One region of the Acidovorax sp. DMC1 genome, then DNA from elsewhere that is predicted to be linked to it. Evidence: predicted binding sites of a transcription regulator. Region 1 holds the regulator's gene; each other region holds the start of a gene.

Region 1 (10,159 bases):
ACCAATAGTTACGCAGATTATCACCAGTTCCAGTGACGTGGCGAAGAACCGGCAGACCGCGCAGCGATCCGGCAACACTTGGCAGAAATCGGGCCTGACGGGAGCACAGCAGCCCCCCTGGGCTGGGACATCGCCCCGCTTGGAACTACCGGGCGATTGGGGGTGACAGGACAAATCAGCGCCGCCCGCTCAGCGGCACCAGAGCGACGGCTTGTAAATGAGATCCATCCACAACGCCCAGGCAGCGACCGCGCACAGCATGGCGCCTGCGGCCCTCGTGCCCCACTGAGCCCGAGCAAGATTCAGGCGGTTGCGAAGGCTGCTCCAAGCCCAGGGGCCACCCACCAGCCAGACCCCGCTTCCCACGGCAAACAGGGCCATGGTCAGGGCACCCTCCAGCGGCCCTCCACTGAGCGCGGCGACCAACAGGGCCGAATAAAGCAGCCCGCACGGCATCAGGGCCCACAGGACCCCGGCCGCCATCACGCCGCCTGGCGCCCCGACCAGCGGTCGAACACGCGCCCACACGGAGCGGCCAGCCTGCTCCACCCAAGCAGGCTGGCGCGACTGCACCATCATCATGAGCCCCCAAGCCATCACCGCCACGTGCATCAGCGTCCAGGCGGGACGCAGCGCGGTGGTCTGCTGGGTCAGCCATGCCAAACTGTCCATGGCCAAGGCCGCCAATGCACCGGCACTGGCATATCCCACCAAGCGCCCCAAATGAAAGGCCACGGTGCGCTGCAGCGCACCGCCACGCGGCGCCCAGCGCACCACCTGCTCGGCACTCCCATCCGCCTGTGGAGCGCCGCCCTGACCCACGAGCGCTCCACAGGGCGCGGAGCACATGGCCAAGCAGTGGGACCCGCCGGCGAGTCCCATGAGCAAAGCAGTCCAGCCAACCGTGGTAAGCATAGGTATCAGATGATGCGCGAAAACCGGGCGCGGTTGCGGTCTGCCTGCAGATAGCGGTCAAAAACCATGGCGATGCCCCGCACGAAGAACCAACCGGTCGCGGTCACTTCAATGCCCTCAGGCCCAACGCGCACCAGCCCTTGCTCCTGCATGCCCTCCAATTGAGCCAACTCCGCAGCGAAATACTGGCGGAAGTCGATCAGCCATGCCTGCTCCATCGGCTCGAACAGCAGTTCCCCCTGGCACATCAGGGCCATGATGGCCGCACGGCGCACCAGGTCGTCGCGCGTGAGCGCCAACCCGCGCACTACGGGCAACCGCCCTTGGTCCAGGAAGTCGTAGTACTCATCCAGCGTCTTGGAGTTCTGGCTGTAGGTTGCCCCCACACGGCCTATGGCCGATACGCCCAGGCCGATCAGGTCGCAGTCCGGCTGCGTGCTGTAGCCCTGAAAGTTGCGGTGCAGGCGCCCCTGACGCTTGGCCACGGCCAGGGCATCGGTGGGCAGCGCAAAGTGGTCCATGCCCACGTACACGTATCCAGCATCCATGAAGGCATCGAGCGAGCGCGACAACATGGAGAGCTTGCTCGCGCCCGTGGGCAACTCCGCAGAGATGATGCGACGCTGTGGCTTGAAACGCTCTGGCAAGTGCGCATAGGCATACAGCGCGATGCGGTCAGGCCGCAGTTGCGCCACCTGAGCCAGCGTGCGGTCAAAAGACTCGGGCGTCTGGCGCGGCAGGCCGTAGATCAAATCCACATTCACTGAGTCAAAGCCCAACGAACGCGCAGACTCAACCAGCGCAAACACCTGTTCGGCAGGCTGGATGCGGTGCACAGCCTTCTGCACTTCGGCATCAAAGTCCTGCACGCCAAAACTCAGCCGGTTAAACCCCAGCTCAGCCAGCAGTGCAAGACGCTCGGCATTGACGGTGCGAGGGTCCACCTCGATCGAGTATTCCCCCCCAGGCGCCAGCGTGAAGCTGCGCTTGAGCATGGCCATCAGCTCCCGCAATCCATCATCGGATAGGAAGGTGGGCGTGCCACCGCCCAGGTGCAGTTGACTCACCACCTGTCCTACGCCACAGTGCGCGGTGTGCAGGTCGATCTCGCGGCTCAGGTAGCGCAAGTAGACCTCGGCGCGGTCATGGTGCTTGGTGATGATCTTGTTGCAGGCACAGTAGTAGCACAAGGATTCGCAAAACGGGATGTGCACGTACAGGGACAGCGGCATGGCCTTGGCCAGCGTGCCCGAGCGGCGCTGTTGCAGCGCCAGCACATAGTCTTCCTGACCAAACGCCTCCACGAAACGGTCGGCCGTTGGATAGGATGTATAGCGGGGCCCTGGCACGTCAAAGCGGCGCAGAAGGTCTGGCGAAACAGCAGTCATGGGGAAATTTCCTTGCGTACACCTTGACTGTGCCGTAGGCTCTGGGACATGTCCTTGACCTGCATCAAGTGAACCCGCAAGCGATACGGCGACAATTTGATGAAGGTCAGCCGCTTGCCCGCGCTCTGTATTCAGGTTCGTGTACGGCAAGCGCGATATGCTTGACCGCTAACCCAAGCCCATGTGTTTATGAACCCGCTCACCATCAAAGTCGCCTGCTCCAACTGCAACCTCCGCGAGCTGTGCATGCCCGTGGGCTTGAACGAAGAGCAACTGCAGCGCATTGACGAGGTCGTTGCTGTCCGCCGCAAGGTCAAGCGCGGCGGCACGCTGTTTCGCAATGGCGAGTCCTTCACGTCCCTGTACGCCATCCGCACCGGTTTTTTCAAGACCTGTGTGGCCACCGAAGACGGTCGCGACCAGGTCACAGGCTTTCAGATGGCGGGGGAGATCATCGGGCTGGACGGCATCGTGAATGACCACCACACCTGTGACGCGGTGGCCCTGGAAGATGCCGAGGTCTGCGTCATGCCTTTCGACCGCATCGAAGAACTGTCCCGCGAAGTCACGGCCCTGCAGCACCACGTGCACAAGATCATGAGCCGCGAGATCGTGCGCGAACATGGTGTGATGCTGCTGCTGGGCAGCATGCGTGCCGAGGAGCGCCTGGCGGCCTTCTTGCTCAACCTGGTGCAGCGCCTGCATGCACGGGGCTTCTCGCAATCGGAACTGGTGCTGCGCATGACGCGCGAAGAGATCGGCAGCTACCTGGGCCTCAAACTTGAAACAGTGAGCCGCACCTTCTCCAAGTTTGTGGAAGAAGGCATCGTGGAAGTCAAACAGCGCCATGTGCGCATCCTCGACACCGATGCCCTGCGACGCATTGTGAACAGCCAGCAGACCTGCCACTGAGTACGGCCCCTCGTCGGCTGAGGGTCGGGGCGGTACAAAAGCCCTACGGTCCCTTCTAAAACGGCATGCAGCGCATGCCCGCATGAACCGGCGAAAAAGGCTCAGGAGCAAGACGACGATGTCTTTCGGCAATCGTCAGGGCGCTCCCCGTCGGGCACGGGACAGCGGTTGACCTCAAACGGTGACATGGACAGCAGCGTGGTCAACGCGCTGGTGGCCATGGTGATGGCCCAGAACACAAAAAATGCGAGGGTGTACACCCCCTGCCTCGACAGCGCCAGAGGCTGCCCGAACCAATGCAGGTCCTGGGGGTCCACCATGGCAAAAACCAGCATCTCCAGCACACCCGCCATCAAAAAGGCGGGCCATGCAATCCACATCAGGCGTTGCGTCCACATATAGGTTCTGTCTCCTGGTGCTGCCGGGGTCGCCAGGGTGTGCGACCCTAGAGGTTTCAGCGTGGTTGGTCTTGCACAGGGGTGGCCGCATGGTTGCGGGCCTTGAGGGCCGGCGCCAGACTCTTCTCCGGCGCCGCCAGTGTCTTGTTGATTTCAATGCCCTGGCGGTAGTAGTCCTCCGCCACCACAGGGTCGGGCCGCGAAATCGCCAGCCACAGCGTCACAAAGCCCGCCACGATCACGATCAGTGGACCGGCAATCACCAGCCACACATGGCCAAACTTCCACCAGGGTACGGTTGCCGCCGGGGTTGCAATGGCAGGGTTTGAAGACATGGTGCTTTACTCCTCAACAATATCGGTCAAAGTGCGGCCCTGAAGGGCCCCACCGGAATACCGCTCAGCGCGGTACAAGGAACACGGATTTCTCCGTGACATGGGCCGCTGCTCCTACGGCCTGCACATCAAACTGAACGGCGTGTGATCCGGGCGTAGCGGAACCATAAGGAATCTGCAAACGCACGGCCACCCAGCGAGACTCCGCCGCGCCAATGTCCACTTCAGCCTCAGAAGCCACTTCCAGCCCCTCCAGGCCTCGCGCACTGATGCGATAACGCTGCTCGCCTTCGGTGGCATTCATGATCTGCAGCCGGTAAATGTTCTCCAGCTTGCCTCCCGCCACGATGCGCGAGAGCGCGGCGCGGTCCCGCACCACATCCACCTTCAGCGGCGTGCGCGCCACCAGGCTGGCCAACATGGCCACGCACAGTGTGACCAGCACGGCGCTGTAGATCAGCACGCGGGGGCGCAGCACGCGGCGCAACATCTGCGACTGCGTCCAGTGCTTGGCCACGCCGTTCTGGGTCGAATAGCGGATGAGCCCACGCGGGTACTGCATCTTGTCCATCACGGTATTGCAGGCGTCCACACACAGGCCACAGCCAATGCATTCGTACTGCAAACCCTTGCGGATGTCGATGCCCACGGGACAGACCTGCACACACAACGAGCAATCGATGCAGTCACCTAAGCCCTGGGCTTTGTAGTCGATGTTCTTCTTGCGCGGACCACGCTGCTCGCCACGTTCAGGGTCGTAGGTAACGATCAGCGTGTCCTTGTCAAACATAGCGCTCTGAAAGCGCGCGTAAGGGCACATGTACTTGCAGACCTGCTCGCGCATGAAGCCCGCATTACCGTAGGTAGCAAAACCGTAGAACAGGACCCAGAAAATCTGCCAGCTGCCCTGGAACGCCAGCAGCTCGCTGCCCAGCTCGCGAATGGGAACGAAGTACCCCACAAAGGTGAACCCCGTCCACAGGGCCACCGTAATCCACACCACCTGCTTGAAAAACTTCTTGCGGATCTTCTCGAACGTCCAAGGGCCGTTGTCCAGGCGGAGCCGGGCACTGCGATCGCCTTCGATCTTGTGCTCGATCCACATGAACATTTCGGTGTACACCGTCTGCGGGCACGCAAAGCCACACCACAGACGCCCGGCCACCGCGGTGAACAGGAACAGCGACAACGCCGAAATGATCAGAAGGCCGGTGAGGTAGATGAAATCCTGCGGATACAGCACCAAGCCAAAGATGTAGAACCTGCGAGCCCCCAGGTCAAACAGCACCATCTGGCGCTGGCCCCACTCAAACCACGGCAACCCGTAAAACACCAGCTGCGTGAGAAACACCATGCCCCAGCGCCAGCGCGCAAACAGGCCGCTGATGGAACGCGGGTAGATCTTCTTTTGCGCTTCGTACAGCGAGATGATCTCGCCCGCAGAAGACGCATCTGCCGCGACTGGCGTAATCGGGATGACCTTGCGAGCCGGCTCGCTGGGTGTGCTCATGGTGTCGCTTTGTGAACGGAATTAAGGCGCAAAAGGGGTGCCTTCAAACGGAAACCCGGGCGGTGCGTCTCACGCACCGCCCGGCAGCCAGGTCAGCGTGCAGCCACCTGCTTGTTCGACAGGCCCCACACATAGGCAGAGAGTACGCCGATCTGCGCCTCGGTCAACTTTTCGGCCTGTGCAGGCATCTGGTTGACCTTGCCGTTGTTGATCATGGCGGTGATGGCGGCCTCGCCCCAGCCATGCAGCCAGATGTCATCGGTCAGGTTGGGCGCGCCCAGTGCCTGGTTGCCCTTGCCGTCCATGCCGTGGCAGGCTGCGCAGGCCGCAAACTTGGCCTTGCCCAGCGATGCGCGCAGCGAGTCATGGGGGCTGCCCGACAGGCTCAGCACGTAGTGCGACAGGTTACGCACGTCTTCCGGGGAGCCCACGGCGGCCGCCATGGGAGGCATGTTGCCGATGCGGCCCTTCTCCAGCGTCTCGCGGATCTTCTCGGGTGTGCCGCCGTGCAGCCAGTCGTTGTCCGTCAGGTTCGGAAAGCCCTTGCTGCCGCGCGCATCGGAGCCGTGGCACTGTGCGCAGTTGTTCATGAACAAGCGCTCGCCAATGGCATGGGCCTGGGGGTCGGCGGCAACGTCTTCAGGCTTCATGGAGGCAAAGCGTGCGTACAGCGGCTCCAGCTCCGTCTTGGCCTTGGCCATTTCGGCTTCGTACTCGCCCTTCTGCGTCCAGTTGAGCTTGCCGGTGAAGCTGCCCAGACCTGGATAGGCGGCCAGGTAGCCCAGGCCAAAGACGATGGTGATGACGAACAGCCACACCCACCAGCGCGGCAGGGGATTGTTCATCTCGACCAGGTCCTCATCCCAGACATGGCCGGTGGTGTTGTCGGAGGTGGCCACCACCTTCTTGCGGCCCGCCATCCAAAGCAGGATGCCGCAGGCGATGATGCCGACCAGGGTCAGCGTGGTCACAAAGACCGACCAGAAATTGCTGGTGAAGTCACTCATGGGGTGTTCTCGTTCTGGTGAAGGTCAATCTGTCTCGAAAGGCAGCTGGGCTGCCTCGTCAAACCGGGCCTTGTTGCGGCCTCGGTAGGCCCAGACCCAGATGCCAATGAAGCAGGCCATCGATGCCAGGGTGGCGACGATGCGCATGGTGGTGATGTCCATGGGATATCTCCTTTGCTTACTTGAGCGCACGGCCCATGACTTGCAGGTAGGCGATGAGCGCATCCTGCTCCGTCTTGCCCTTGACCTCGCCCGCAGCAGCCGTGATCTGCTCGTCGGTGTAAGGCACGCCCACGGTGCGCAGGGCCTTCATGCGGGGCGCCATCACTGCGGGGTCCACCTGGTTCTTCTCAAGCCAGGGGTATGCGGGCATGTTGGACTCGGGCACCACATCGCGGGGGTTGTTCAGGTGGATGCGATGCCATTCGTCGCTGTACTTGCCGCCCACGCGGTGCAGGTCGGGACCCGTGCGCTTGCTACCCCACTGGAAGGGGTGGTCATACACAAACTCGCCCGCCACCGAGTAGTGGCCATACCGCAGCGTCTCGGCGCGGAAGGGGCGGATCATCTGCGAGTGGCAGTTGTAGCAACCCTCGCGGATATAGATGTCGCGGCCCGCCAGCTGCAGGGCGTTGTAAGGCTCGACACCCTTGACCGCCTCGGTCGTGGACTTCTGGAAAAACAGGGGCACGATCTCGACCAGGCCGCCAATGGCGATCACGATCAGGATCAGCACGATCATCAGAAAGTTATTGGTCTCCACCTTTTCATGGGTGAAACCGGTCGAAGCAGATGTGTTGTTATTGGACATGAATGATCTCCTTCGGACTCAGGCGTGGGCCGTGTTCACTGCAGGAATGGCCACCTTGACCGAACGGCCCGAGATGGCAGTCAGCCACACGTTCCAGGCCATGACCAGCATGCCGCCCAGGTACAGCAGGCCACCGGCCACACGGATCACATAGAAGGGATAGGTCGCCTTCACGCTTTCCACGAAGGTGTAGGTGAGCGTGCCGTCGGGGTTGACCGCGCGCCACATCAGGCCTTGCATCACGCCGGCAATCCACATGGCGGCGATGTACAGCACGATGCCGATGGTGGCCATCCAGAAGTGCAACTCGATCGCCTTGACGGAGTGCATCTTGTCCTTGCCGAACAGACGGGGCACCAGGTAGTACAGCGAACCCATCGAAATCAGGCCCACCCAGCCCAGGGCGCCGGAGTGCACGTGGCCGATGGTCCAGTCGGTGTAGTGGCTCAGGGCATTGACGGTCTTGATGGACATCATCGGGCCCTCGAACGTGGACATGCCGTAGAACGACAGCGACACGATCAGGAAGCGCAGGATAGGGTCGTCACGCAGCTTGTGCCATGCACCCGACAGGGTCATGATGCCGTTGATCATGCCGCCCCAGCTGGGAGCCAGCAGGATGAGCGAAAACACCATGCCCACCGATTGCGTCCAGTCAGGCAGCGCGGTGTAGTGCAGGTGGTGTGGGCCGGCCCACATGTAGGTGAAGATCAGCGCCCAGAAGTGCACGATCGACAGGCGATACGAGTACACCGGACGGCCCGCCTGCTTGGGGATGAAGTAGTACATCATGCCCAGGAAGCCAGCGGTCAGGAAGAAGCCCACGGCATTGTGGCCGTACCACCATTGCACCATGGCGTCCTGCACACCGGCATAGGCCGAGTAGCTCTTCATCATGCCCGCAGGGATGGCTGCGCTGTTGACCAGGTGCAGCAGCGCCACGGCCAGGATGAACGCACCAAAGAACCAGTTGGCCACATAGATGTGCTTGACCTTGCGGGTTCCAATGGTGCCGAAGAACACGATGGCATAGGACACCCACACCAGCGTGATCAGGATGTCGATGGGCCATTCGAGTTCAGCGTATTCCTTGCCCTGGGTGTAGCCCATGGGCAGGCTGACCACCGCAGCCGCAATGACCAGCACCCAGCCCCAGAAGGTGAATGCGGCCAGAGGACCCGCAAAAAGCCGGACCTGGCAGGTGCGCTGCACCACGTAGTAGCTGGTAGCAAACAGCGCGCTACCGCCAAAACCAAAGATCACCGCATTGGTGTGCAAAGGTCGCAAGCGGCCATAACTCAGCCACGGAATGCCAAAGTTGAGTTCTGGCCAAGCCAACTGGGCAGCGATGATGACGCCCACCAGCATGCCGACCACCCCCACCACCACGGCCAGGATAGAGAACTGCCGCACTACCGTATCGTTGTAGTGCGCAGCATTTGTTTTTGGAAAATCCATCGGGCACCTCTTTGTATTGCAGTAAGAGTTTGTTGCAGTCGCGGCTATCGGGCATTGACACAAGTCAACCGTCTCGGAGAATGCGCTCCCCCTCTTGTTCGACGCTCTCGAACTGCCCGTGGTACACCGCCCACCACAGGCCTCCCAGAATCAGGAGCACCAGCATTACGGACAAAGGAATCAGCAAATAAAGGATGTCCATCAGACGGGCTCCAGTGGGGTCTTCGAAAGATCAAGGGGCGGCTGCGACGTGCCGCCGGCCGTGATGTCGGGGCGCGCAGGCAAAGCAGCTGTTGGCAACGGCGCGCTGTGCGAGCCTGGCAAGGAAGGCAGGTCGCGCGCCAGGCGTGCTGCATTGAGCACCACCAGCAGCGAACTCAGCGCCATGCCCAGCCCGGCCAGCCAGGCCGGCATCCAGCCCAGTACTGCCAGCGGCACACACAGCGCGTTGTAGGCAGCGGCCCACCACAGGTTCTGCCGCACCACGCGCAGGGTGCGGCGCGCCAGCAGCACCGTTTGCGGCACCAGCGCCAGGCTGTCGCCCAGCACTACAAAGTCCGCCCGAGACTGCGCCAGTGGCACGGCACGGCCAAAGGCAAAAGAGACATGGGCCCCCGCAAGCACCGGGCCATCATTGAGGCCATCACCCACCATGGCCACGTGGTGTCCTTCCGACTGCAGTGCCCGTAGCGCTGCCAGCTTGCCCTGCGGAGTGCACTCGCCCTGGGCATGGGCAATGCCCGCTTGCGTGGCCACCCGCTGCACTGCACCCCGGCGGTCACCCGACAGCAATTGCACAGCCACACCGTCCTGCTGCAAGGCGTGCACCACGGCGGAGGCCTCAGCCCGCAGGTCTTCCACCAGATCAAAGCGGGCCAGTTCGCGCAAGGCTCCATCTGCCGATTGCTCAGAGAGCACGACCTGCAGCGCAGCACCGTTGGCATCGTTGGCAACGCCCGCATGGCGGGCAGAGCCCAGGCGGATCGTCCAAGCCGCGGCGCCCCCTGTAGCGTCTTCCACGGTGGCGGTCAGCCCCTGTCCTGCATCCTCCTGCAGGCCCATCACCTGCCAACGCCCCAACGGCAGCTGCTGTGCAGAAGCCGCCGCAGCCAAGGCCCGCGAAGCCGGGTGCATGGACTGGCGCGCGAGCGCTGCCGCCAGATCCAGCGCCTCTTGTGCACTGCAACCGGCCGCAGGGTGTACCGCCTGCAGCGCCATGCCGTCGCGGGTCAGCGTACCGGTCTTGTCAAACACCATGGTGTCCACCTGGGCCAGCGCCTCCAGCCCCTGTAGATTGCGCACCAGCACGCCGTGGCGCGCCAGCGTACCCGCCGCCGTGAGCATGGCCACCGGGGTGGCCAGTGACAACGCGCACGGGCAGGTGACGATGAGCACCGCCACCGCCACCATCAACGCATGCCCGGG
Region 2 (10,159 bases), on a different contig from region 1:
GGCGATCAATGTCGAGCAGCTTGGCCACAATCGTGCCAAGGTCGCACTGGAGCCGTTCGAGCGTGGGTACGGCCACACGCTGGGCAATGCCATCCGGCGCGTCCTGCTCTCGTCCATGGTGGGTTACGCAGCGACGGAAGTCACGATTGCAGGCGTTCTGCACGAGTATTCGTCCATCGACGGCGTTCAAGAGGACGTGGTCAACATCCTGTTGAACCTCAAGGGCGTGGTGTTCAAGCTCCACAACCGTGACGAAGTGACACTGAGCCTGCGCAAAGACGGCGAAGGTGTGGTCACCGCCCGTGATATCCAGACCCCTCACGACGTGGAAATCGTCAACCCGGATCACGTGATTGCCAACCTGTCTGCTGGCGGGAAGCTGGACATGCAGATCAAGGTAGAGAAGGGTCGCGGCTACGTGCCCGGTAACCTGCGCCGCTATGCCGACGAATCGACCAAGTCGATTGGCCGCATTGTGCTGGACGCATCGTTCTCCCCCGTGAAGCGCGTGAGCTACACCGTGGAAAGCGCCCGTGTGGAGCAGCGTACCGACCTGGACAAGCTGGTGGTCGAGATCGAAACCAACGGTGCGATCACTGCCGAAGACGCTGTGCGCGCATCGGCCAAGATTCTGGTGGAGCAGCTGGCGGTATTCGCACAGCTCGAAGGCGGCGAACTGGCTGCGTTCGATGCGCCTGCAGGCCCACGTGGCAATGCGACGTTCGATCCGATCCTGCTGCGTCCCGTGGACGAGCTGGAACTGACCGTGCGTTCTGCCAACTGCTTGAAGGCGGAGAACATCTATTACATCGGTGACCTGATCCAGCGCACCGAGAACGAGCTGCTCAAGACGCCTAACCTGGGCCGCAAGTCGCTCAACGAAATCAAGGAAGTGCTGGCATCGCGCGGCCTCACCTTGGGCATGAAGCTTGAGAACTGGCCTCCAGCAGGTCTGGACAAGCGTTAAGCCAAAGCTATAATCGAAGGCTGCCCAAAGTTTGGGCGCCCGGTTTGATGTCCCCCGAAAGGGGGACTTTTCGTTCCCCATGGGGAACAGTGCCTCGGACAGTACCTGATCCGGCTGCCCGATTTAATTACATAGACAGTAGAAAGAAAGCACCATGCGCCACGGACACGGCCTTCGCAAACTCAACCGCACCAGCTCGCACCGCCTCGCGATGCTGCAGAACATGATGAACTCGCTCATCGAGCACGAAGTCATCAAGACCACCGTTCCCAAGGCCAAGGAACTGCGCCGCGTGATCGAGCCCATGATCACCCTGGCCAAGGAAGACTCCGTGGCCAACCGCCGCCTGGCTTTCAACCGTCTGCGCGACCGTGATAGCGTGACCAAGCTGTTCAACGACCTGGGCCCCCGTTTCAAGGTGCGTCCTGGTGGCTACACCCGCATCCTGAAGATGGGCTTCCGCGTGGGCGACAATGCGCCTATGGCCCTGGTCGAACTGGTCGACCGTGCTGCAGAAACCGAAAATAATTCGGCAGCAGCTGAATAATAGGGTATAATTTACTTCTTACCGCGCGATGGAGCAGTCTGGTAGCTCGTTGGGCTCATAACCCAAAGGTCGGAGGTTCAAATCCTTCTCGCGCAACCAAAACATAGCAATCCTTGCTAAAGCAAACCGCCCACTACCCAGTGGGCGTTTTTGTTTGTGCGCCCGATGGTTGACGCGCTAGGCGCTGCCAAGGGTGGATTGCCTTCGCGGTCTCCTGTTCAGACTGCCGTGGAGGTGCCCGACTACCGCGACGTTTCCGACGGGCTCAATGGGCAAAAAGATCCGCCTTCGCGGCTTTGGTGATGGCCACCACACAAGGGTGGGTGATGCGCCTTTCGACGGAGATGGCAAAGAACTCCTCCACCAGTTCGGAGGAGCGCCCTATGACTTCCACGCCAAACTGGGCCGTGGTCTCCTCGTCCAGCACGGAGGGAGAGGTGAAGATGCCTCGGCCTTCACGTCCAAACGCATTCATTAATGCGCTGTCATCGAACTCACCGACCAGACGGGGCTGCAGTTGGTGCTTGTTCAGCCAATGGTCGAGCTGTTGGCGCACGGACGACATGGGCCCCTGAATGAGCATGGGCGCGCCGTGCAGGCACTGTGGGAATGGTCCCTCCAGCTGCGCCCGCAAGGCAGGGGCGCACAGAAAACTCATGCTGCTGGTGCCCAGCGGGTGGTTGAACGCCTTGACGCCGATCTTGTTGGACACCGGCTCATCGGCCAGCACCAGGTCCAGCCGGTGCAGGCTCAACTGCGCAATCAGTTCGGGAAACTTGCCCTCATGGCAGGTCATGTGCACGCGCTGCGGCATCCCCAGCGCGGGCTCCAGCAGGTGGTAGGCGACGGATTTGGCAATCGAGTCGGCCACGCCCACCCGGAACTCCAGGGGCTTCTCGTGCCCGCGCGCCAGCCGGATGGACTTCTCCAACTCGTCCCCCAGTGCAAAGATCTGCTCGGCATAGCCCAGTGCCACGCGGCCCTCGCTGGTCAGCTCCAGGCCGCGCCCCCGCTTACGGAACAGGTCGTGGCCTAGCCATTCTTCCAGCTGCTTGATCTGGCCAGACAGCGTTTGCGGTGTGGTGTTCAGCTGCTCACCCGCCCGCATCACGCCGCCTGCCTTGGCCACCGTCCAGAAGTAACGCAGGTGCTTGAAATTCATGAAGACCTCAAAGCTTCGAAAAAATCGAAGAAAAAAACACGATAAAACGAATATACGCGAAGTATGAAACTCTCTACATTGACGTTTGGCAGCTTCCGTGGCGATCTGCGCCGCGGCCTAGAGCTGCCTGTGTTCACAAGGAGTAGCAACGATGCGTATCACGACCCGAGGACAGCTGGCGGTATCCGCCATGACCGACCTGGCCCTGCGCCAGAAGCTGCGGCCCGTGCCCTTGTCCACCATCAGCGCGCGGCAGGGCATTTCCCTTTCGTACCTGGAGCAGCTGTTCAGCGCGCTGCGCCGTGCCGGCCTCGTGGACAGCACCCGCGGGCCAGGCGGCGGCTACACGCTGGCGCGGCAGGCCGAACAGGTGTCGGTGGCCGAAATCATCCTGGCGGTGGAGAACCTCAAGAACGACGAGCTGCAGAACCTGGGCGCCGGCCAGGCTGCGCAGGTCAAATCCATGACGGGCGAGCTGTGGACCAGCTTCAACTCCCGCGTGATGGAATACCTGCAGTCGGTGACGCTGCAGGACTTGGTGGACCAGGCCCTGAAGCAGGGCACGGTGGTGGAGGAAAAGGCCCCGGCTGCCCGGACCAAGCTGCCCCTGGCGCCCAAGCCCCGTCCACTGATGGCGCGGGTCAATGTGCCCAACTCGGTGTTTGCCTTGGGGAGCATGCCGATCCTGCAGCGCCGCTGAGGCGAAGGGACCCTGCGGTGGTGCAAGGCGTCGGGTGCGGCGCCAAGCCCACCGAGGCTGGCGCAGCGGCAGGCTGCCTGGCTGCCGACGGCTACGTTACAACTGGTGTGCGAGCTGCTTGATGCCCCGGATCAGCATCTCGACCGAGATCGCAACCAGGATCAGACCCATCAGGCGTTCAAACGCCATCACCACGCGTTCGCCCACCAGGCGCTGGATGCGTTCGGCCAGCAAGAGCACGACAGCGCACACGGCCATGGTGACGCACAGCGCGCCCACCCATTCCCATCGCCGCTCCGGCGCCTGGGCCACCAGCAGCATGACGGTGGCCAGTGCCGACGGGCCTGCCAGCGCAGGAATGGCCAGCGGCACGATCAGCGGCTCGCCCGGAAGCTCTGCCTGCGGGCCGTCTGCCGACGGAAAAATCATGCGCAGCGCGATCAGAAACAGCACCACGGCGCCGGCAATCTGCAGCGACAGGTCGCTCAGGTTCATCACCCGCAGAAACTCTGCCCCGAAGAACAGGAACACCAGCAGCAGGGCAAACGCAATCAGTACCTCCCGCAGGATCACCCGAGCACGGCGCTCGGCCGCCACACCCCGCAGGGCATTGGCAAAGATGGGGATGTTGCCCAGCGGATCGGTGATCAGCAGGAGCAGGATGGTGGCCGACGCGAAAGTGTAGCTCACGTTGCGTACACCGCGTCCAGCGAGCGAAATCCCTTGATCTCGATCGGATTGCCGCTGGGATCGTGGAAGAACATCGTCCACTGCTCGCCGGGCTGGCCTTCAAAGCGCACCTGCGGCTCCAGCACGAAGGCAGTGCCGGCGGCCTTCAACCGCGCGGCCAGTGCATGCCAGTCGGGCAGTTCCAAAATGGCGCCGAAATGCGGCATGGGGACCAGGTGGTCCCCCACATGCCCGGTGTGGGCGCTGGCAAACGGTGTACCCAGGTGCAACGAGATCTGGTGGCCAAAAAAATCGAAGTCCACCCAGGTGTCGGTGCTTCGGCCTTCCTGGCAGCCCAGCACGCCGCCATAAAAGTGGCGGGCGGCGTCCAGGTCGGTGACGTGAAAGGCGAGGTGAAAGAGGCTGCGCATCCCGCAGAGGATAGCAGCCAGGGGCCACGCCGTGGGGGGGGCGGGAGCTCGGTCAGGCGACCGACGGATCGGCGGCCATGTTGTCAAACTTCTTGAAGTACTGGCGCGCCATGGCCACCAGCTGGGCGTCTGTCGGATGGTCGGCGGCCACCGAGTCCACCACCACACCGGCCACGGCCGCATGGTGCTTGGCGGCCCAGTCGCGGAACTGGTTGCGCACCAGGCCTGGGCCGGCCAGCAGCACCTCGCGGGTGTGGGTCAGGGCCTGCGCCACTTCGGCAAAAAACGGCGCGAGGTCTTCGACCTTGCCCTGGTGCTTGTGGTGGCTGCGGGACTTGATGCGCTGGGCCTCGGCGTGTTCGCGGTCGAACATCACCACATGGGCTTCGGATTGGTCCATCCAGACAACGGCGTGAAAAGTGCTCATGAATCGGCTTTCTTGAAGTGATGACAAAAACGGGAAGGAAGAGGGGCGGAGCGGGCGAACCTGCTCACGCAGCACGCGGGTGTTGCTCGGCCTTTTCCTGGCATTGCACACAGCGCGCTGCCTCGGGTTGGGCATGCAGGCGGGCGGCGGTGATGTGGGCGCCGCAGTCCGTGCACTCGCCATAGGTGCCCGCTTCGATGCGGGCGAGGGCGGCTTCGACAGCGGCGAGGTGCGCGGTTTCGCGTTCGCCCAGGGCAAATTCCAGTTCGCGCTCGGTGGCCACCTGGGCGCGTGGGTCTTCCGGTTGCCCAAAGTGTTCAGCGGCCACTTCGGCGCGACCGATGACGCCGCCGCGCTGTGCGGCCAACTGGGCCAGCAACTCGGACTGCTGGTTCAGCAACTGCTGGCGAAATGGGGCGGCTTGGGTCTTGTCCATGCGGGGTCTCCTCGGGGTGATCGGATACCTGCATGGTGCGCCTGTGCGCGGCGCGGTGGGTTGACCAAGGTCAAGGGATGGCGCGCGGTGTCACTGCCCGGGTGACACCGCTGCGGGGCGGGCTCAGCGCTTGGGCGGGCGCGCCAGCATTTCGGCGGTGTTGGTCTTGCGGTCCGCGTTCACGCGCTGCACATGGGGGCGCTCGGCCATGCGGGCCAGGTAGTCGCGCACGGGCAGGTCGGCCAGATAGTCCTTGCCATAGATGATCTTGGTGGCCGAGCTGACCAGCGGCAGGTGCACGATGGCCGCGCAGTCGGCCATGGTGAAGGTGTCGCCGCCCACGTAGGGGCTGAACTGGGCCAGCTGGCCGAAGGCGGCAATGTTCTTCTGCAGCTGTGCGCCGACCTTTTCCTTGGCAGTGTCGCTCACAGTGCCCCCAAAGAAGGCCTGGGGATACAGGTTGCGCGCGACCAGCTCCAGGTGCAGTTCCAGAAAGGTGATCAGCTCGCGCACCTTGGCGGCCTGGTAGGGGTCTGCCGGGATCAGCGGGTGCTCGGGGTGGGCGGCTTCGATGTAGTCGGCCATCACTGCAGACTCACACAGCGGTCCCTGCGGCGTGCGCAGGTAGGGCACCTTGCCCAGCGGGCTGGCGCTGCGGTCGGTCTCGCCCACCCAGGCCAGTTCTTCGGTGAACGGCAGGCCCTTTTCGAGCAGGGCCAGCTTGACCTTGTTGTAGTAGTTGCTGGCCGAAAAGCCGCAGAGTGTGAGCATGGGGTGTCTCCTAGTTTGTGGTGTTGGCAGGCGCACATCCTAGGTCGGTGGGTGGCGCCAAGCGGTCACGCAGATGACCCGCGTGCCGGTCGGCGTGAGCTGCGCACCTACAATGGCGCCTCCATGTCGTTGCCGTCCTTGCAAACCCTTCGCAGCCTTCGCTGGCTCGCCCGCCTGGTGCTGGCGTGGTTTGTGTTGTCGATCGGCGTGGCTGTGGCGTCGCCACTGGTGCATCCGCAGGCCATGGAGCTGATCTGCTCGGGCTCGGGAGCGATCAAAGTGCTGGTCAAGACCGATGACGGCGCCAAGGAACTGTCCAGCCACACGCTGGACTGCCCGCTGTGTGCGCATGTGGGCGCTCCCCCTCCTGCCTCCCAGGCCCAGCTGCCTGTGGTTCACCCCCTGGCGCATGCCCTGCGCCCCATCCCTGCCGCGCACATTGCAGCGCGCACTGCCGCGCCGCTGCCGCCGCGCGGGCCCCCATCGCTCTCCTGAAATCGCTATTGATTCGATAGCTGTTTGCGCATTATTCACATGCGCTTGCGGCCTATTTGGTTTGATTTTCAGGAGTTTCCATGCGCAAAAGCCGCATGGCGCTGGCCGTGGCCAGTGCCTTTCCCATCGTCCTGGGCATCACATATGCCGGGGCTTCTTCCGCATTCGCCCAGACCGCTGACAGCAATGGCAGCAGCACTACCAGCCATGCCCCGGTCAAGGAACTGGGCGTGGTCACCATAAGCGCTGGCCAGCCCACCTCACTGCCCACGCAGATCCCCACCACCATCGAGGGCGTGACGCGCGAGCAGATCGAGCATTCGATCAACGCCACCGACAGCGAAGACGCGCTCAAGTACCTGCCCAGCCTGCTGGTGCGCAAGCGCTACATCGGCGACTACAACCACGCCGTGCTGTCCACCCGCGCATCGGGCACGGGCAACCCGGCGCGGTCCATGGTGTTTGCCGACGGCATCTTGCTCTCCAACTACCTGGGCAACGGCCCTACCAACGCTCCACGCTGGATGCTGGTCACGCCCGAGGAGATCGAGCGCGTGGACGTGCTCTACGGCCCCTTCTCAGCAGCGTACGCGGGCAACTCGGTGGGCGCGGTGGTGGACTACGTCACGCGCATGCCCACAAAGTTCGAGGCCCACGGGCAGGTCAGCTACCAGCACCAGCCGTTTGACCTGTACAACACCAACGGCACCTACGGCGGCAAGCAGGTCAGCGCCTCGGTGGGCAATAAAAATGGCGACTGGTCCTGGTTCCTCAACTTCAACAAGACGGACAGCGAAGGCCAGCCGCTCACCTTCCCCACGCGCCTCGTGTCCGCAGGCACCGTGGGCAGTGCGGGCACACCCGTGACGGGCGCGGTGCTGGACAACAACCGCAGCAACCAGCCCTGGTATCTGCTGGGCACCGCCACGCAATACCACACGCAGCAAGACCATATCAAGGCAAAGATCTTCTACGACTTCTCGCCCACTGTGCGGGCCGCCTACACCTTCGGCTGGTGGCACAACGAATCCGAAGGGCGCCCCGCCAGCTACCTGCGCGATGCCAACGGCAATGCGGTCTACAGCGGCACGGTCAATATCAATGGCCGCTCGTTTGCGCTCACGCCGACGGACTTCAACGTTTCCAACGAAGACCTCACGCATTTCATGCACGGCCTGTCGGTCAAGAGCCGCACGCAAGGCGTGTTTGATTGGGAGGTAGCCGCCAGCCTGTACGACTACCAGACCGACACCCTGCGCGCCGCCACCGTCGCACTGCCTGCGGCGCTGAACGGCGGGGCAGGGCGCATCGTCAACAGCAAGGGCACGGGCTGGAACACGCTGGCTGCCAAGGGCACCTGGCGACCCGATGGGGTGTTGGGCGCGCACATCGTGGACTTTGGCCTGCAGCGCGACAGCTACCAGCTGCGCACGGTGGAGAACGCCACGACGAACTGGATCAACGGAGCCGCAGGCGCCCGGAACCAGGCCTTCAATGGCGACACCCAGTTGCTGGGCCTGTGGGCGCAAGACACCTGGAAGATCGCACCCCAATGGAAGGCCGTACTAGGCGCCCGCGCCGAGCGTTGGAGCGCCAGCAACGGGCAGACGGGCAACGCCACCACCACCGTGGGTCACCCCGAGCGCAACGAGACCTATGTCTCGCCCAAGGCGGCCGTGGCCTACCAGGCCAGCGACCTGTGGGTGCTCAAGGCATCGACAGGCCGCGCCGTACGCATGCCCACGGTGTCTGAGCTGTACCAGGGCGGCATCAGCGGCAGCGGCACGCTCATCAACAACGACCCCAACCTGCGCCCCGAAAAGAGCTGGACCACCGAGCTGACGGCCGAGCGGGACCTAGGCAGCGGTTTGCTGCGCCTGACCGCGTTTTTTGAGCGCACCAAGGACGCGCTGTACTCGCAGACCAATGTGCTCGTGACCCCCAACGTGACCAATGTGCAGAACGTGGACGCGATTCGTACCAAGGGCCTGGAGCTGTCGTACCAGGCCACCAACGTCTTCGTGCGCGGGCTGGAGCTGGGCAGCAGCCTGACCTGGACGGACTCCAAGATCACGAAGAACGACAAGTTCCCGGCCAGCGTCGGTAAATGGCAGCCACGCATCCCCGAGTGGCGCGCCACCGCCGTAGCCACCTACCGGCCCGACGACAAATGGTCGTACACCTTGGGCGCGCGCTACAGCGGCAAGCAATACAGCACGCTCGACAACAGCGACCCCAACGGTTTTGCCTACCAGGGCGCGAGCAGCTACTTCACCACCGATGTGCGCGTGCGCTACCAGATCACCAAAGCGGTCAGCGCCGCCGTGGGCATCGACAACCTGAACAACTACCAGTTCTGGAACTTCCACCCCTACCCGCAGCGCAGCTACATGGCTGAGTTGAAGGTCTCCCTCTGAAAGGAATACTTCCCATGTTGTTGAATACTATGAAAAAGATAGCTACTGCCGCATGTTTGACTAGCGCTACCGCCCTGTTTGGCACTGCATCGGCCCATGTGGTGCTCGAATACCAGGTGGCACCGGCCGGCGCCAGCTACAAGGCCGCGTTCAAGGTGGGCCACGGCTGCGGCGCATCGCCCACGCGGCAGGTGGTGGTGGACATCCCCGCAGGCATGCGCGGCGCGCGCCCCATGCCCAAGCCGGGCTGGACGCTCGACGTGCAGCGCGACAAGCTGGCACAGCCGTACACCAGCCATGGCCGCAGCATCACCGAAGACGTGGTGCGCGTGACCTGGACGGCCAAGACCGCAGACGACATGCTGCAGAGCGCCCACTACGACGAGTTCGTGCTGGTCGCCACTGCCCCCGAGCAAGCAGGCACCGTGTACTGGCCCGTGCGCCAGGTCTGCGCCGAAGGCCGCAACGACTGGGTGGATGTGCCCCAGGCGGGCCAGAAGCTGTCAGACCTCAAGTCCCCTGCGGCAGCGCTGGAGATTCTGCCCAGCGGTGGCGCGGCTGCCCACAATCATTGACAGTCGGGCCCAGCCCCTCATCCCCCTCTATCCCTCTTTTATTTGAGCCAACCGAAAGACATTCACCATGAAAACACTGCTTCACACCGCCGCTATCGTTGCTGCACTGCTCAGCGCCCCTGCATGGGCGCAGACCGCCGCCGTCAAGGTCGAAGGCGCCTGGGCCCGCGCCAGCGTGCAGGGCCAGAAGGCCACGGGCGCGTTCATGCGCCTCACGGCCAAGGACGGCGCACGCCTGGTGCGCGCCGAGTCGCCCGCAGCCGGCCTGGCCGAAGTGCACGAGATGAAGATGGAAGGCGACATCATGAAGATGCGCGCCGTGCCCGCGCTGGACCTGCCGGCGGGCAAGACGGTGGAGCTCAAGCCCGGCGGCTACCACGTCATGCTGCTGGACCTGAAGGCGCCGCTGGCCAAGGACAGCACGGTGCCGCTCACCCTGGTGTTCCAGGACGCCAAGGGCGTGGAAAGCAAGCTGAACCTGACGGTGCCCGTGGGCACCTCCGCACCCGGCGGCGCCACGGCAGGCAGCATGATGGATGGGCACAAACACTGAGATCCCCGC
Region 3 (10,159 bases), on a different contig from region 1:
CTGGGCGGCGGTGCCGACACCGTGGCACCTGAATACGGGGTGGACGTGCTCAGCCGGGGTGCGCGCGAACGGGTGCGCTATGCCGCCTACCTGCAGCAGCAGACGGGTTTGCCCATCCTGGCCACGGGGGGCTCCACGGGCGGCACACGGGCCGAGGCCCTGGTGATGAAGGATGTGGTGGAGCGGGAGTTCAAGGGCCGGGTGCGCTGGACCGAAGTGGAGTCCCTCGACACCCGCAACAACGCCACCAGGTCGGCCGTCCTGCTCAAGGCCGCAGGCATCGAGCGCATCGCGCTCGTCACCCACGGCTGGCACATGGTGCGTGCCGCCCGGGACTTTGAGCAGGCCGGGCTGCAGGTGCTGCCGGCGCCCATGGGCTTCAAAGGGGGGCAGGCGCGCAAGCTGTATCGCGTGCTGCCGCGCGCCTCGGCGTTGTCCGACAGCAGCCTGGCGCTGCATGAGTGGCTGGGCATTTTGGCTCAGCGTGCTTCGCTGGACCGGTGAGAGCCTGTGGACGATCCCCTGCTAGATCGCCAACACGCTCTGAAATCAGCCTGCGGCGGGGGCCACCAGGAAGCGGCTGGCCGCCTCCACCGCCTGCGCATCGGCCTGCACGGCGCCCGGGGGGCCGCCCTTGCCCCACAGCGCACCGCCCCAGGTCATGGACAGGAACTGCGCGCACAGCGCCACCGAATCGATCATGGGCTGGGCCTTGGTGCGGTCGCCGCTGGTGGTGATGAGCGACAGCGTCTTGCGGCCCATGGCGTCCTTGAAGTCCAGGCCCGGCACGCGCATCCAGGCGCTCCAGTGGTCAAGGTAGGTCTTGAGCGGCGAGGGGATGCTGTACCAGTACACCGGCGCCACCCAAACGATGTGGCTGGCGGCCAGCGTGGCGTCCAGCAGGGTTTTCATGTCGCCCTCAGGCGGTGCGTAGGTGCCGGTGGTGTGGCGCTGGTCCACAAAGGGCGGCAACTGCATGCGCGCCAAGTGGTGCCAGGTTTGCTCCGTGCCCGCAGGCAGGGCGGCAGCGGCCTGCCGCGCCAGCCATTCGGTGTTGCCGAGGTGGCCGGGTTCGCGGGTCGAGGTGGTGAGGAAGAGGTAATGGGGTGCAGACATGGCCGGCATCGTAGCGGCACCGGCCCGTGTCTGCAGGCGCGCTGTGGGCGCCGCCTATCAGGCCGCGACCACGGTGCGCGGCGCGCGCACGGCTTCGGCCCCCAGAAAGCCGAAGTTCATCGCAGGCTGCTCGCCGCTGATCAGCTCGGCCAGGGCCTTGCCCGAGCCCGCACCGTGCGTCCAGCCCAGTGTGCCGTGGCCCGCGTTCACCCAGAGCTTGCCCACGCGGGTGCGGCCGATGAACGGGATGTTGGTGGGCGTGGCGGGGCGCAGACCGGTCCAGTACTGCGGGTTGCCGCCTTCCTCGGGCGTGCGGGTGTCGCACACGCCGGGCAGGATGGCCTCGATGCGGCGCGAGAGCATGTGGCAGCGGGCGCGGGCCAGGGAGCTGTCGAGGGTCAGGTCCCAGCCGTTGAGCTCGATGGTGCCCGCCACGCGCAGGAAGTTGCCCAGGCGGCTCATGGCGATCTTCTTGCCGTCGTCGATGGTGGAGACCATGGGTGCACCCTCGGGCTTGAGCAGCGGGAAGGTCGCGCTGTAGCCCTTGCCGGGGTAGATCGGCAGGTCCACGCCCACGCTGCGCAGCAGCGGCGCGCTGTACGAGCCGCAGGCCACCACAATGGCGTCCGCCTTCAATATGAAGTCTTTTTTGCCGCTTGCGCTAGTGGAATTTGGCATGACTGCTACTGAATCAATAGCATTGCCAATCTTGTTCAGACGCAGCACATCGTGGCCGTACAGGAACTGCACGCCCCGTGCCGCGCAGCGGCGGGCCAGTTCCTGGGTGAAGACCCGTGCATCGCCGCTCTCGTCGGTGCTGGTGTAGGTGCCGCCGGTGATCTTGTCGCCGTAGGCCTTGAAGGCCGGTTCGATCTTGAGCAGCTCATCGCGGCTCACCAGGCGGCGCTGCACGCCGTGCTTGCGCATCAGCTCCACGGCATGGCCTGCGGCGTCAAACGATTTCTGGTCGGTGTAGAAGTGGGCAATGCCGCGTTCGAGCCGGTTGTATTCGATGCCGGTGGTTTTCACCAGGTCCTTCAGTGCGGCATGGCTGTAGGCGCCCAGCGCCACAATCTGTTGCACATTGCGCTCGAAGGCCGCATCGTTGCACTGCGCCAGGAACTGCAGGCCCCAGCGCCATTGCTGCCAGTCCATCTGCGGGCGAAACAGCAGCGGCGCCTCTTTGTCGAACATCCACTTGAGCGCCTTGAGCGGCGCCTCGCGGTTGGCCCAGGGCTCGCAGTAGCTCACCGAGATCTGCGCCGCGTTGGCAAAACTGGTTTCGAGTGCTGCATCGGGCTGGCGGTCGATCACGATGACTTCGTGACCGCGTTCCAGCAGGTGCCACGCTGTGCTGATGCCGATGATGCCGGCGCCGAGAACAATGGTTTTCATATGCGGAATGCCTTGTGAGCCTTTGCGTGCCACACGCCCCAGTGCGGGACACGATGGGGCGCAGTGTGCGCGACATTGCATTCAACTAAAAGCAAAATTAAACTTACTCCAAAAACATCAGCGCACCTAATGAATAGCGCTGCGGAGACAACCCTCTTTTGTTCGAGTCCGAGACCATGAGCACCTACGATCCCGCCGCCCTGGAATGCCTTGCCGCCATCGTTGAAGAGGGCGGCTTCGAGCGCGCTGCGCAGCGCCTGAACGTCACGCAGTCGGCCGTCTCGCAGCGCCTGCGTGCGCTGGAGGCGCAGGTGGGCTCGGTGCTCATCGTGCGCAGCCGCCCGCTGCGGCCTACGTCGGCCGGGCAGCTACTGCTCAAGCACACCAAGCAGATGCGCCTGCTGCGCGCCGACCTGGAGCGCGACCTGCAGGAGCTGGCGCCCAGTGCACCGGGGGGCTCGCGCGAGGACGAGCGCATCTCGATCGCCATCAACGCCGACAGCATCGCCACCTGGGCCATGGGCGCGCTGCACGATCTGGTGCGCCAGCGCCTGCCGCTCGAAATCATCGTGGACGACCAGGACTTCACCCAGGAATGGCTACGCTCCGGCCAGGTGCTGGGCTGCGTGACCACGCTCAAGCAGGCACTGCGTGGCTGCAAGATGGTGCCGCTCGGGGCCATGCCCTATGTGGCGGTGGCGTCGGCCAGTTATGCGGAGCAGTACCTGCCGCAGGGGCTGACGCCCCACAACTTCCGCGATGTGTCGTTTTTGTCGTTCAACCGCAAGGACGACATGGCGGCCGAGTTTGTGGCCCGTGCGTTCGGGCTCAAGCGCGTGGCGCTCAACCACCTGTTTGTGCCGGGCTCCGAGGCGCAGATGCGCGCGGTGGCCGCTGGCTGGGCCGTGGGGGTGATGCCCGAGCTGATGGCGCGGCAGGCGCTGGCCGACGGCAGCATGGTTGACCTGGCCCCAGGCCGCTCACTGCCGATCCAGCTCTATTGGCATTGCTGGAACCTGGAGTCCGAACTGCTGGATGCATTGTCGGCAGCGCTGACGGGCGCCGCGGCCCAGGCGCTGGTGTCCTGACACGGCCTTGCTGTTCGCCACATGCGGGGCACAAGGCACGGTTTGTGCTGTCAAAAACGTGAACGACGTAGTTGCATTGCAACTTAGTCATTTATTTTTTTACTGCAATGTATAAAATAGACGCCATGCAAACGCCGCAACCCAAAGTCTCTTTCAAGGAGCAGATGCATCAGGCCCGCGAGGATGCCATCCTCCAGTCCGCTTGCCGCCTGCTGGGCGAAAAAGCCTTCGACGCCATGACCATGGACGACGTGGCCAACGCCGTCGGTATCGCCAAGGCCAGCCTGTACAAGCATTTCTGCAGCAAGGAAGAGCTGTGCAGCGCCGCCATGGTGCAGATCCTGGGGCGCGTACAGGCTTATCTGGCAGGGTTGCCGGCCGACATGCCCCCGCTGGAAAAGCTGCATGCGCTGGTGCGCTGGTCGCTGGAGCGGCTGCTGACCAACGAGATGCCCCTGCTGCCCAGCCGCAACTCCACGCTGCGTGCGGTGCTCATGGCCAACAAGGACTACCTGAACGGACTAGTGGCTGTGAGCGACCAGATCGGCGAATGGATCACCCAGGCCCAGGCCCAAGGGGTGATCAGCCCCACGCTGCCACCGCTGGTCGTGCTGTACACCCTGTATGCGCGTGCGTGCGACCCGGTGGTGAGCTTCCTCAAGGAAGGCGGGCAGTATTCGGACGCCGAAATCGTGGACCTGGTGGTGCGCACCTGTTTTGACGGGCTGGCGGCGCGTTGAGCCAGGCAGCTTCATAGGCCACACAGCAAAAAGCCCGGCATGCCGGGCTTTTTGCTGTGTGGGTGCTGCGCCGGTGGGGCCAGGCAGCACCTGCGGTCCTGTCACTTGGGCAGGATCACCTTGTCCACCACGTGGATCACTCCATTGCTGGTGAATACGTCGGTGGCCACAATGCTGCTGGTGCGCATGTTCTGGTCGGTGATCACCAAGCTGGCGTTGATGGTGAAGGTCTGGCCCTGCACGGTGGTGATGGCGGTATTGACGGGCACTTCGGCCTTGAGCACGCGCGCGGGCACCACGTGGTAGGTCAGCACCTGGGTCAGCAGGGTCTTGTTGGCCAGCAGCGCGTCCTTGGTCACGCCCAGCTCGGTCAGCAGCGCAGCAAACGCGGCGTTGGTGGGGGCAAACACAGTGAAAGGGCCAGCGCCTTGCAGTGTGCTCACCAGGCCCGCGGCCACTACGGCCTCGACGAGGATGCTGAAGTCCGGCAGGGCCGAGGCCGTGGCCACGATGTCCTTGTCGGCGGGCAGCAGCACCTTGTCCACCAGATGCACCACGCCGTTGCTGGCCTGGATGTCGGTGCTGGTGATGGTGCTCACGCGGTTGCGGCCGTCGGTGATCTTCAGGCCGTTGTTCGACTCGATCTTGAAGAAGCCGCCCGACACCGGCGTGATCGCCTTGCCCAGAGGCACATCAGCCCGCATCACCTTGCTGCCCAGCACGTGGTAGGTCAGCACGGCGGTCAGCAGGGGCTTGTTGGCCAGCAGCGCTTCCTTGGTCACGCCCAGTTCGGTCAGCAACGCGGCAAACGCTGCGTTGGTGGGCGCGAACACGGTGAGCGTGCCTGTGCTCAGCGTGGGCGCCAGGCCTGCTGCGACCACGGCTTCGACCAGGATGCTCAGCTCGGGGGTGTTTTGCGCCAGTTCGACGATGTTGCGCTGGGGTTCGTCGTCGCTGCCCCCGCAGGCCTGCAACAGGGTGGTGCTGGCGCCCAGGGCGGCGGCCATCAGGACGGTGCGGCGATTGAATACGGTGTTCATGGCGGCTTCTCCTCGTGAATGGATGGTGGGTGAAAAGAGCAGTGGTGCCTGTGGCTTACTTGGGCATCAGCACCGTGTCGATCGCATGGATCACGCCGTTGCTGGCGGCCACGTCGGCGGCGATGACCTTGGACTGGTCCACCATCACGCCCATGTTGGTGGTGACGGTGAGTTCCTGGCCTTGCACGGTCTTGACCTTGCCGGCCTTCACATCCTTGGCCATGACCTTGCCGGGCACCACGTGGTAGGTCAGCACCTTCGTCAGTGCGGCCTTGTCGGCCAGCAGGCCGTCCAGCGTGGCCTTGGGGATCTTGGCGAAGGCTTCGTCGGTGGGAGCAAACACCGTGAATGGGCCGGGGCCCTTGAGGGTGTCCACCAGACCGGCGGCCTGCACGGCGGCCACCAGGGTCTTGAAGTTGCCCGCCTTCACAGCGGTATCGACGATGTCTTGCGCCATGGCGCTGAAGGTGGCGCCAGCGGTCAGAGCGAGTGCAATCAGAGTCTTCTTCATGGGTCGTTCCTCTCGGTTTCGATGGAATTGACACGCCAAGATGGGCGTGGCGCGAATGTATAACCATTTGGTACAAAAGTAAACTGATTGGTTATTCAATAACCATTTAGTCGTAACGAGATGAAAAAAAGCCCTGCAAGGCAGGGCTTTTGGATGGTGTTGCGCAGTTGCGCAGCGGAGCTGGCAGTTCAGCGAACGATCAGCAGCGGTACCTTGCTGTGCGCCAGCACCTGGGTGGTCACCGAGCCCATCACCAGCGTGGCGATGGCACCATGGCCGTGCGAACCCATAACCAGCAGGTCGAACTTGCCGGTGTCTGCCACCTTGGCGATGGTTTCGCCCACCGCGCCGACCTTGACGCTGCGCTTGGCATCCACGCCATGGCGGCCGAGGAACTTGCACACCGGTGCGAGGATTTTTTCGGCTTCTTCGGCGTGGTAGTTGTCCACCACTTCCTTGCCCAGCGCGGCACGGGCGCGGGGAGGCAGCGGGGCCTGCACCGTCAGCACGGTGTAGGTGTGGGTGCCGCCCAGCAGTTCTTCGTGGGTGGCCAGGTAGGCCAGCATTTTCTTGGTGTAGGCGCTGCCATCGACAGCAAGCAGGATGTTCATGGTGTTCTCCGAAAAGGGATGGGGCAGACTACTCTGCGCGGGTGCCTGTTGTCTTGACCTGGGTCATGTTGTTCTGTTCGGCGCGTGGCGGATTCGTACGAACCGCATGCTGATCATACGGTGACCACGCAGCGCGGCTGAAACGCTGCCTGCTCGCCCTTGCGTGCGTAACCGAGCGGGTTGGCCACCACCCGGCACTGCCAGGGCGATCCGTCGCTGCGCTGGCCCTGCACGGTGTAGTCGCTGGGCGCATGCAGGTGGCCATGCAGCCACAGCGGGGTGTGCATCAGCAGGTCGTCCAGTGCGTTGCAAAACCCTGCTGTGCCAGGCACCAGACCGTAGCGGGGGTCGGCGCTGCGCAGGCTGGGCGCAAAGTGGGTGACGACCACGGTGGGGCCGTCAAAAGGCTGCTGCAGCACATCGCGCAGCCACTGCTGGCAGACCAGCGCCTGCTCGCGCATGGGCTCGGCCAGAAACGGCTCTGTGTGGCGCGTGCCCCCGGTCTTGCGCAGGTAGAAGTTGGCCGCGCGAAAGGCCTTGTCCCGCAGCTTGAGCCGGCGCGTGAGGTCGGTCGTGCCCTCATGGTCGGCCAGTGCGTCGAAATCGCTCCACAGCGTCGTGCCGACAAAACGCACGCCTTGCAGCACCAGGGTTTCGCGCTCCAGCCACACAATGCCCAGTCGCTCGCAGGTCTGGCGCAGGCGCAGGTGCGCGGCATCGAAGTCCTGGGCGTCGTACTCGTGGTTGCCGGGCACAAACAGCACGGGGGTCGGCCAGCCTGCATATTGGGGCAACGTCGAAAACCGGGCCAGGCCGAAGTCGTCGTCGTCCAGTTGAGAGCCCTGCTGGTAGGAGCCCACGTCCCCCGCCAGCACCAGCACATCGGCGCCGGGGGCGGGTTCGGGCACAAAGTGCGGGTGAGCCTCCAGATGGAGGTCGGAGAGAAGCTGGATATTCATCAGATTGGGCGCAGATGGGTGCAGTCTACGGCGTGCCGTGCAGGTCCTGCCCGGGGAAGGTGCGTCGCGCTGACTGCGCGAGGGCCTGCAGCAGCCAGGTCATCGCGGCCTGCTGGGGGCCGCGCCGGCGCCACAGGGCATCTACGTGCACGGCGGGCACGTCCAGCGGCAGGGCCCGTTGCTCCAGGGCGTCGGCAATGCCGGTCACCGGCACAAAGTGGCGTGGCAGCACGGTCAACAGGTCCGAGCCCGACACCACCCGCCCTGCCGTGAAGAACTGATTGACCGTGATCACCACCTTACGCTCGCGGCCCAGCGACGCCAGGGCTTCGTCGATGAAGCCAAAAGGGCGGCCCGAAAAACTCACCAGCATGTGCCGCGCGGCGCAGTAGGTGTCCAGCGTCAGCGGGGCGTCGGCCAAAGGGTGGCCCTGGCGCATCACGCACACGTATTCGCCGTCGTACAGTCGGCGACTTTCAAAGGCCACCACGCCGCCCGATTGCGCCCGCGCGGTGAGGTCGGCAAGCGCTGCGGGAAAGTAGCCCACGGCCATGTCGGCCGCCTCTTCCTCTAGCAGGCGCCGGGGGTCGCGCGTGGTGAGCGGCAGCACGCGAATGGAGATGCCAGGGGCTTCGCGCTCGATGATTTCCACCAGGGCGGGCACCAGCGTCGCCGCCGTGGCATCGGCCATGGCCAGCACAAAGGTGGACTCGGCCGTTGCCGGGTCAAAGTGACCGGGCGCCAGGGACTCCTGCAAATGGGCCAGGGCCTCGCGCACCGGCGGCCACAGGGCCAGTGCGCGCGGCGTGGGCTCCACCCCCTGGCCGCTGCGCACCACCAGTTCATCGCCCACCACGTCCCGCAGGCGCCGCATGGCGTTGCTGACGGCCGGCTGGGTGATGGAGAGCTTGTGCGCGGCCCGGGTAAGGCTGCGCTCGGCCATCACCTCGTCAAAGACGCGCAGCAGGTTCAGGTCCAGGGAGCGGAAGTTCAGAGGGGTCATGGTGACCCTACAGCATATTCATCACTGATATGAATATCAATGATTCAAAATATAAACTTGAACATGCAAAGGGTAAACCCTAATATCACCCCATCGCCCGGCAATCTCGCCACAAGCGTTAGAAAAGGGAAACCGAAATGACCGCCTTTGCACACGTTGAGTACCCCACCGAACACCCCGGCGTTGTCCGCGCCGAAAACGCTGCCGCCGCCCTGAAGAGCGCTGCCGCCCATTTTGACGGCGCGCGTGGCGCAGCCTCCTTGCTGCTGGCCGCCGTGGTCTCCGCGCTGCTGGTGGTTGCCAACCAGGTGATCGACACTTGGACCGAAGGCCACCTGCTGGCTGCCTGGATGGTGCTGTGGCTCGTGGCCTTCGCCGCGCTGGCCCTGCTGACCAGCCCTGCCCGTCGCGCCGGTGTGGCGCTGCGCGGTTCCGCGCTGGCTTGGGCCGAAAGCCGTCGCCGCGCCGCTGAAGACCAGCGCACCTGGCAAGTCGCCCTGAAGGACCCCCGCATCATGGCCGAGCTGAACCACGCAATGGGCATTCCCACCGTGGACAGCATTCGCAAGTACTACTGAACTGAGGGTTTAGCGCAGCACACGCTGCGCAATCCAGCGAATTTAAGCCGTGGCAGACGCCACGGCTTTTTTTGTGTCTGCGTTTGTCATGCCCCACATGCCCCATTCCTGGTGCTCCAGGCCGCTGCTGTAGCTGCAGCGCGGAGGCGAAAAAAAGCCGTCCCGCGAGTGCGAGACGGCTTTGAGTGGGGGAGCTTCCTGGATCGAATGGGCGTATCAGGCCGCCAGGCGCTTTTCCAGTTGCGCCTTGGTATCGAGCAGCGCTTGGGGCAGGTGGTAGGCCAGCTGCTCAAAGTGTGCGGTGTGCAGCTTGAACTCTTCCGTCCATGCGGCCTTGTCGATGCTGGTCACGGCGTCGAACTTCTGGGCACTGAAATCCAGACCGGTCCAGTTGATCTCGGCGTACTGCGGGGCCACGCCGAACATGGTTTCCTGGCCGGCGGCCTGGCCTTCGATGCGGTCGATCATCCACTTGAGCACGCGCATGTTGTCGCCATAACCGGGCCAGACGAACTTGCCGGCTTCGTCCTTGCGGAACCAGTTCACGCAGAACACCTTGGGCAGCGCCTTGCCGGTGGCGGCAATTTGGCCTTCCATGTTCAGCCAGTGCTGGAAGTAGTCGCTCATGTTGTAGCCGCAGAACGGCAGCATGGCGAAGGGGTCACGGCGCACAACGCCCTGGGCGCCAAAGGCGGCGGCGGTGGTTTCGGAACCCATGGTCGCTGCCATGTACACGCCTTCGGTCCAGGTGCGGGCTTCGGTTACCAGCGGCACGGTGGTGGAGCGGCGGCCGCCGAAAATGAAGGCGTCAATGGCCACGCCATTGGCATCGTCCCACTGAGGGTCAAGCGCCGGGTTGTTGGTGGCAGCCACGGTGAAGCGCGAGTTCGGATGGGCAGCCTTGGCGCCGGTTTCCTTGGCGATCTGGGGCGTCCAGTCCTTGCCTTGCCAGTCGATCAGGTGGTCGGGCAGCTTGCCGGTGTCCTTTTCCATGCCTTCCCACCACACGTCGCCGTCGTCCGTCAGGGCCACGTTGGTGAAGATCACGTCCTTGTCCAGGCTGCGCATACAGTTGGGGTTGGTGTGCATGTTGGTGCCGGGGGCCACGCCAAAGTAGC

The links. Region 1 encodes FNR, which switches genes on or off when oxygen is low (the NO sensors DNR and NnrR bind a similar motif). Its sites were predicted from a motif close to TTGATNNNNATCAA; they were not measured.
Region 2: a site for FNR is predicted at 5,400-5,413, ahead of ACT531_RS16800 (TraR/DksA family transcriptional regulator). Genes of this name have one in related genera too.
Region 3: a site for FNR is predicted at 6,555-6,568, ahead of ACT531_RS03370 (universal stress protein). Genes of this name have one in related genera too.

The regions. Positions count from the first base shown of each region.
Region 1 is NZ_JBQUYO010000005.1:61,227-71,385, forward strand. Features, by position in the region: gene ACT531_RS12280 (sulfite exporter TauE/SafE family protein) at 190-915, opposite strand; gene hemN (oxygen-independent coproporphyrinogen III oxidase) at 921-2,303, opposite strand; gene fnr (fumarate/nitrate reduction transcriptional regulator Fnr) at 2,493-3,215, shown strand; gene ACT531_RS12295 (hypothetical protein) at 3,317-3,613, opposite strand; gene ACT531_RS12300 (FixH family protein) at 3,670-3,948, opposite strand; gene ccoG (cytochrome c oxidase accessory protein CcoG) at 4,013-5,458, opposite strand; gene ccoP (cytochrome-c oxidase, cbb3-type subunit III) at 5,551-6,465, opposite strand; gene ACT531_RS12315 (CcoQ/FixQ family Cbb3-type cytochrome c oxidase assembly chaperone) at 6,490-6,627, opposite strand; gene ccoO (cytochrome-c oxidase, cbb3-type subunit II) at 6,644-7,276, opposite strand; gene ccoN (cytochrome-c oxidase, cbb3-type subunit I) at 7,295-8,734, opposite strand; gene ccoS (cbb3-type cytochrome oxidase assembly protein CcoS) at 8,799-8,936, opposite strand; gene ACT531_RS12335 (heavy metal translocating P-type ATPase) at 8,936-10,159, opposite strand, start outside.
Region 2 is NZ_JBQUYO010000008.1:111,692-121,850, forward strand. Features, by position in the region: gene ACT531_RS16760 (DNA-directed RNA polymerase subunit alpha) at 1-967, shown strand, start outside; gene rplQ (50S ribosomal protein L17) at 1,122-1,514, shown strand; tRNA gene ACT531_RS16770 (tRNA-Met) at 1,537-1,613, shown strand; gene nhaR (transcriptional activator NhaR) at 1,780-2,676, opposite strand; gene ACT531_RS16780 (Rrf2 family transcriptional regulator) at 2,828-3,376, shown strand; gene ACT531_RS16785 (MarC family protein) at 3,473-4,066, opposite strand; gene ACT531_RS16790 (VOC family protein) at 4,063-4,476, opposite strand; gene ACT531_RS16795 (hypothetical protein) at 4,529-4,903, opposite strand; gene ACT531_RS16800 (TraR/DksA family transcriptional regulator) at 4,968-5,339, opposite strand; gene ACT531_RS16805 (glutathione S-transferase) at 5,463-6,110, opposite strand; gene ACT531_RS16810 (DUF2946 family protein) at 6,234-6,605, shown strand; gene ACT531_RS16815 (TonB-dependent receptor) at 6,686-9,022, shown strand; gene ACT531_RS16820 (YcnI family copper-binding membrane protein) at 9,037-9,597, shown strand; gene ACT531_RS16825 (copper chaperone PCu(A)C) at 9,665-10,150, shown strand.
Region 3 is NZ_JBQUYO010000001.1:717,524-727,682, reverse strand. Features, by position in the region: gene ACT531_RS03405 (YdcF family protein) at 1-504, shown strand, start outside; gene ACT531_RS03400 (flavodoxin family protein) at 550-1,125, opposite strand; gene ACT531_RS03395 (D-amino acid dehydrogenase) at 1,174-2,511, opposite strand; gene ACT531_RS03390 (LysR family transcriptional regulator ArgP) at 2,688-3,599, shown strand; gene ACT531_RS03385 (TetR/AcrR family transcriptional regulator) at 3,725-4,339, shown strand; gene ACT531_RS03380 (fasciclin domain-containing protein) at 4,441-5,379, opposite strand; gene ACT531_RS03375 (fasciclin domain-containing protein) at 5,435-5,890, opposite strand; gene ACT531_RS03370 (universal stress protein) at 6,079-6,501, opposite strand; gene ACT531_RS03365 (metallophosphoesterase) at 6,615-7,460, opposite strand; gene ACT531_RS03360 (LysR family transcriptional regulator) at 7,486-8,463, opposite strand; gene ACT531_RS03355 (hypothetical protein) at 8,601-9,041, shown strand; gene ACT531_RS03350 (phosphoenolpyruvate carboxykinase (GTP)) at 9,258-10,159, opposite strand, start outside.